3 regions of the Aestuariirhabdus haliotis genome follow, and region 2 is predicted to be linked to each of the others. Evidence: predicted binding sites of a transcription regulator. Region 2 holds the regulator's gene; each other region holds the start of a gene.
What was found. Region 2 encodes LexA, which represses DNA repair genes until DNA is damaged. Its sites were predicted from a motif close to TACTGTNTANNTANACAGTA; they were not measured.
Positions count from the first base shown of each region.

Region 1: MIB40_RS18940 (LexA family protein) is a predicted target of LexA. The motif match lies at 847-866, and genes of this name have one in related genera.
Region 3: dinB (DNA polymerase IV) is a predicted target of LexA. The motif match lies at 1,033-1,052, and genes of this name have one in related genera.

Region 1 is NZ_JAKSDZ010000073.1:2,073-4,343, forward strand. Features, by position in the region: gene MIB40_RS18935 (Y-family DNA polymerase) at 1-422, opposite strand, end outside; gene MIB40_RS18940 (LexA family protein) at 406-840, opposite strand; gene MIB40_RS18945 (hypothetical protein) at 1,459-1,659, opposite strand.
Region 2 is NZ_JAKSDZ010000003.1:109,228-111,498, forward strand. Features, by position in the region: gene MIB40_RS03740 (DUF6586 family protein) at 1-286, shown strand, start outside; gene MIB40_RS03745 (hypothetical protein) at 355-585, shown strand; gene lexA (transcriptional repressor LexA) at 684-1,280, opposite strand; gene MIB40_RS03755 (TetR/AcrR family transcriptional regulator) at 1,476-2,105, shown strand; gene MIB40_RS03760 (L,D-transpeptidase family protein) at 2,170-2,271, shown strand, end outside.
Region 3 is NZ_JAKSDZ010000065.1:8,398-10,668, reverse strand. Features, by position in the region: gene dinB (DNA polymerase IV) at 1-983, opposite strand, end outside; gene MIB40_RS18390 (response regulator transcription factor) at 1,174-1,842, shown strand; gene MIB40_RS18385 (PAS domain-containing hybrid sensor histidine kinase/response regulator) at 1,883-2,271, opposite strand, start outside.

The DNA.
Region 1 (2,271 bases), on a different contig from region 2:
GTTTTACTCGGTGCGATGCCGACACTGATCGGCAGGCGCACGTGCTGCCAGACTCTGTCTTTCATTTGCCACGCCAGGCGATTCAGATCCTGGTGCCCAGTCAGGGACAAGAACATCTCATCGATCGAATACACCTCCACCTGGTCCCCTATGCCCTGCAGGGTTCTCATAAACCGCGCAGAGATATCTCCGTACAGCGGGTAGTTGGAGCTAAAAATGGCGACCCGGTGCCGGCGTAGCAGGGGTTCAATTTTGAAAAAGGGCTCCAGATCTGGAACCCCCAGTGCCTTGGCCTCCCAGGATCGAGCCACCACAAAGCCGTCGTTATTGCTTAACACCACCACCGGCTTGTTGCGCAGATCCGGCCGAAAGATCTGATGGCAGGAGGCATAGAAGGAGTTGGCATCAACGATGGCGATCACGGTGACACCGGATAGAAAAAGGCACTACCCCCTCAATCACCAGCTCCGCCCCTTCGAAAACGGGGATCGGCGGGTAATCGGGGTGCGACGAGAGCAACCGGCGCTTTTTGGTATCCAGCAGCTTGCAGCTCAACTCGCCGTTGATCACCGCAACCACCACATCACCGTCTACCGCCTCCAGCGCCCGGTTCACCACCAGAATATCGCCATCGAAAATGCCCTCGCCCTCCATGGACTCGCCGGAGACGACCGTAAAGAAGGTCGCTGCCGGGTGGGTAATCAGGTATTCATTGAGATCCAGGCCCTTATCGACGTAATCATCGGCAGGGCTGGGAAAGCCGGCGGAAACCCTGGAGAGGTACAAAGGGAGGCGCAGAGCGGTGGCCGCCTGAGCACTACTGAAGGAGATTAGAGACATAATTATACCTGTATAAATATACAGGTATAATTATGTTCGGTAGTTACCAAACAATCAAGTTGGCGTATAGAGGGTCGTCTTATCTGACCGTCATAGCAGAAACGCCTGCCAGCGCTTCCATAAGAAAAATTGAGACCTTAATTGCACCGCTAAATACTGGACAGTAATGTAAAAAAGCTAATAGATCCTGCCATTCATTCTGTATTTCGATTAGTCATTTCGTTACGTAGAAAAAAAATGTCACAATCTAAACTTCTTATACCATTTCAATTACCATATTTATGGCCCATATTTTTTACTTACTCTAAAAATTCAATTTAAAACACCCCACCAAATCAAAATCTTTTATAAATTAAAATTATAAAATATATTAAAATAACTAAACCAAAGACAATACAACAGAAAAATCAATTATTTCAGCAGTAAAAAAATTACAATGAAAGAAAAACAACATAACAAAAACAAAATCCAACATAAAATTCTTAATTGACCACTAAAACAATTGATTCCTCCAAAACCACAAACAACAGATAGATATTAGCATTCACTATCACTAAAAAATTATTATCTAGAATTAATATGAAAAAATAACAACAAAAATAAATCAATAACTTTTCATTACCAGATAACACAACCACACACTGACTTATAGCAAACACATACACCACCGAGATCTTTATATTCTTCAGGTGGAGTTAAGCTTCGACCAGAACCAGTCATATCTAATTTCGAAACTTCTAAACCTAAAACTGACAATTCAGAATTTGCCGCTTCAATAGCTTTTATAAAAACCTCCTCTAGATCATTTTTATAATTCATACCTATTCCTCCACACCCAATATTTACAGGTAAATCGAAATATGAATAGGGAGATTCACTTTTCACCCAAACGAAAATAATAAATCCACAACGCATTAAGAACCCTAAGCCGAGAACAAATAAAACACCATTTCGAATATAAAACAAATACTAAAAACTGATTAAAAAATATTGAACAATCTCACCTAGCAACATAATCAAACCATTAACTCCAAAACTGAAAACGCTTCTTCCGTACAGATATATCAAGAAGCACTCAAACTATCTGTGAATTTTCCTGCCGTCCATTCGATAAGAACACCACTCCGAAAACCTCTCATAGCTATCGGATCACCATGAAAAGTAAACTAGAGCGTAGCTTCACTTGAATTTAATGATTTCAATTTGGCTCTATCTACTTCATAAGCCGAATCCAGAAAGAGTGATCGTAATCTGAGGACGGACTCACCTTCACCAGCTATTACTTCCTGTTCTTGCCCGACGGTGATATTCTCCCAACTAGCTACCACAGATCGATAGCGCCCATCATTAACAAAAAACCGCTAAGCAACAATCTCTCCACGATCCGCAGTCAGCTGCGTGATTTCAGATAAAGTCAGCACTCGATCAAAA
Region 2 (2,271 bases):
CGGGCAGTGCGGCTACAATGCCAAACTTGAAAACATCGATAAAACTCTTTTTGAACTTCGTCGAGCAGGGCTGTATAGCCCAGAGCTCAATGAGCTTCAGCAGCTCTCGATTGATTCAGGCTCCTGGCTGCATTCAATGCTAAATGCAAGAGTGTCTTATTGCACGGGTGGCTTGACGAGGGCTATTGCAGTTTCTGGCGGGGTCGATGTCGATCAGTGCCGACAATGGCACCGTTTGTTGGGTGAGCTTATCAGACGAATGCGTGAAACTTCTGAAGAGTGTTAAAGCGCTACTGTAGTGGTCAGTTAGGGAAAGTGATAGACTAGCCGGCCCTAACGCGAGAGTAGTACGTCATGCCCGCTTCCTATCTTGAAATTGTCGAGCTTCCTTCCGGTGAGATCGTTCTGCAGCGCTCTGACGAAGAGGAACCTCTTGTCACCATTAACTTCTCTGAAGAAGCCAAGCTTTTTCTGCAAGAGGGTCATGTTGAGGTGGCCAAGGCCATGATCAATGCCGGTATTGCTATGGTTGGCAGCATGGCAGAAGGTGCCTCCGAAGTTGAAGCGCCGCGAACCGTTCACTAATATCTTCTGTAATCTGGCACCTCTCTTTCTATAGAGGTGCCAACTCTCACCAAACGCCTTATGCTACCGCCCGCATTCTAAGTGCGATCCAGGCTTTTCTAGCGTCGAATTACACCAACACTTAGCCCTTCAATTTCGAAGTCGTCTTGGCTCAAGTCCACGTTGATGGGTTCGAACTCTTCGTTTTCAGGGAAAAGAGTGACCTTGTTGCGGCTCTTATGGAACCGTTTTACCGTAACCTCATCACCAACCCTGGCCACAACAACCTGTCCGTTACGAACGCTTTGGGTTTTGTGAACCGCAAGCAGATCGCCATCCAGGATGCCAATATCACGCATGCTCTCGCCTTTAACCCGGAGCAGGTAATCGGCATTGGGATTGAAAAACTCGGATTTAACCGGGCAGTGCTCCTCTATGTGCTCAATCGCCAGTATAGGGCTTCCAGCGGCTACCTGACCCACGATAGGAAGGCCGTCCTCTTCCGATTCAGGAATGCGAATGCCTCTGGATGCACCAGCAATGATCTCTATGGCACCCTTTCTGGCTAATGCTTTTAGGTGTTCCTCGGCGGCATTGGGTGAGCGAAATCCAAGTTGTTTGGCGATATCTGCTCGCGTGGGGGGGAAACCTTTTTCATCGATATAAGATTTAATAAATTCCAGAATTTCTGCTTGCCGTGCTGTTAGTTTTTGCATGAGGTTGCCTGTAAGTATGGTTTTTTATACAGCTACTGGAATTATATACAGTTTTTCTCGGTTGGCAAACGCGGCGTATGAACAGCGTCTTATTTAGTCGCTCCAAGCAGGTGAAATTATTGACTTTATATCTAGGCAAACGTATGTTTGAAACGGTCGTACATTCATCAACTCAACTATTAAGAACAATAAAAGATGGCTCAATCCAAAACCGTAGTTCGCATATTGGATGCAGCAGAGCAACTATTTGCCGAGAAGGGATTTGCCGAAACCTCTCTACGTACCATAACCAGTCAGGCAGGGGTTAATCTTGCCGCTGTTAATTATCACTTTGGTTCCAAAAAGGCGCTTATCCAAGCAGTTTTTTCTCGTTTTCTCGATCCCTTTTGTGAGTTGTTGGATGCCGAACTCGAGCGATTGGAAACACAAAGCAACGGCCAGCCTACCGATATAGAAGCCTGCTTAAAGTTACTGGTTGAGACTGCGCTGCGAGTTGAGTCTCGCTCCGAAAATGATCTCTCTGTTTTTATGCGCTTGCTGGGGCTGGCGTTTTCTCAGTCACAAGGGCACCTTCGTCGTTACATGAGAAGCGCCTATTCTGACGTTTTTGTTCGTTATATGAGCTTGTTGACGGCCTCGGTTCCTGGCCTTACCCCTGCAGATCTCTATTGGCGAGTCAATTTTATGCTGGGAAGTCTGGCTTTTACCATGTCCGGTTTCGATGCCATGCAAGCCATCTCTGCTCGTGATTACAATGACAATCCTTCGGTTGCCAGTATTCTTCATCGAATGGTTCCCTTTCTGGCATCAGGCATGCGTCATTAACCCCTTCTACAGTTCCACTTGGTGCTGTTTTTAAGTAGTCTGAAGCGCTGGACTCGAGGGGATTTTGTTGGCCATCTACATTTCTATTGCTCAGCAGCTGTTACGTCATAAATCAGACTCGATGGTGGACTTTACTGTGCCAATTTCAAGCGCCTCCAACGGCGCT
Region 3 (2,271 bases), on a different contig from region 2:
CTCATCAAGGGGCGGTACTGGCTTTCCTCCAGATGCTGATCAGCCTCGCCACTGATTAACGCCTCCAGGGTTGTCTGGGTAAAATCGGCAAATTTTACTTTCACGAAACGCTTGCTCAGCGAATACCCCTCCGGCAGTTTCCCTTGCAGTCGGCGTTCCAGCTCAGTCAGTAAGCCCGGCAATTGCTCGAGCACGGTTTCCAGGGTGGGTAGGTCCTGATCAAAGGTATGCTCCACACTTAGTGACTTTCGACGTCGGCTGCTTTGCACAGTGCGGTTATCGATTCCCTGGGCCAATTGATGCAGACGATCGCCAAAGCTGCCGAAGTAATTGATCAGGTCGAGTTGGCTGAAAACTCTCAGTTCGCCGCAGGTTTCAATGCCAAGGCGTTTTAACTTTTTTTCCGTCACACGCCCTACTCCATGCAGCCGTTTAACCGGCAGCTGCTGCACAAAACTGTCAACCTGCTCCGGCAAAATCACAAACAAACCGTCGGGTTTATTCCAGTCGCTGGCAACTTTGGCCAAAAACTTATTCGGGGCCACTCCAGCCGAAACAGTAATATTGACCCGTTCGCGCACCCGTTGGCGTATCTCCTCGGCAATGCGTGTCGCGCTGCCCTGATGGTGCGAAGACGCACTCACATCCAGATAAGCCTCATCCAGGGACAGGGGTTCAATCAGCTCGGTATAGTCGGCAAAAATCTTATGAATTTGCCGGGATGCTTCGCGGTAAGCGTCCATACGTGGCCGAATAAACCGCAACGATGGGCAGAGTTTACGAGCGGTCGCCGCCGCCATCGCCGAATGTATGCCGAATTTGCGGGCCGGGTAATTGCAGGTTGCCACAACACCCCGGCGATCGGGGCTGCCGCCGACGGCGATAGGAAGACCCTGCAGGGAAGGATCATCGCGCATCTCGATCGCGGCGTAAAAGCAATCGCAATCGATATGGATTATTTTTCGCTGGGGGCTGGCAGGCATGAGCAATGCTATTGGTAGAAAACCTGGAACCGTCTATTTTCCAGCCAAGCACTGTATAAATCAACAGCTAACGCTATTTAAGCGGCTGACAGAAACGGCAGGGCTTCCAATAAAACCCTGATAAGTTTAGGGTATTTGACTCGCCATCGGCCTGCTGGCACTATCGATCTGTTATAACAGGGACTTAGTCATTATGAGTAGCTATAAGATTATTGTTGCCGACGACCACCCGCTGTTTCGCACAGCTCTGCAGCAAGCCGTCAATCAGGCCGTCGAAGAGGTCAACCTGCTCGAAGCTGAGTCCATTGAATCCCTGCAGCAGGTTCTGGAAACCCATGGTGATGCCGATCTGGTGCTGCTCGACCTGCACATGCCCGGTGCCCACGGATACTCCGGTTTGATCTACCTGCGAGGGCAATACCCGCAAATCCCGGTGGTGATGGTATCGGCGACCGAGGATGTATCGGTCATCAATCAGGCGATTGAGTATGGTGCATCGGGATTTATTCCCAAATCTTCCTCCCAGCAAACCATCGCAACCGCCCTGCAAGCTGTGCTGGATGGCGATGTCTGGCAACCCGAAAGTTCGATTGGTGCTGCCGCCAACAATGAAGCCAGCCTGGATCTTGCCGAGCGTATTGCCTCTTTGACGCCGCAACAGTTCAAGGTATTGGGTATGCTGACCGAGGGTATGCTGAACAAACAGATCGCTTACGACCTCAATGTTTCGGAAGCCACCATCAAAGCCCACGCGACCGCCATCTTCAAAAAACTGAACGTTCGCAATCGAACCCAGGCGGTTATTGCCGTGCAGCAACTGGAAATCGAGCCACCCCAGCTGGACAACAGCAACGGCTAGGACCTTCCCTCGCTCTAACCCTTTATATCCCCTTCCTGCCTCAGCGCCGGCTAAGGCTGCTGATCAGCGCCCTCAGTGCTGCCGGCTTGACCGGCTTGGCCAGATAGGCGACGCCCTCTTCCCGCGCCTGATCCTGCAATGTCTGACGACCATCGGCAGTAATCAACACCGCCGGTAAGGGTACACCCATCTGTTGGCGTAACCCCAGTATCGCTTCCAGCCCGGTTTTGCCATCGTCCAGGTGATAGTCGGCCAGCAGAATATCAAGCTCGATACCACTATCGAGCAGGGCCAATCCGCCCGCCAGATCGCGACTGACGAACACCTCGCATTGCCAACGTTCCAGCAGCGCTTTCATGCCTGCCAAAATGGTTTCTTCGTTATCGATACAAAGCACTCGCCGACCGCGCAAAGCATTACCCGGAGAAA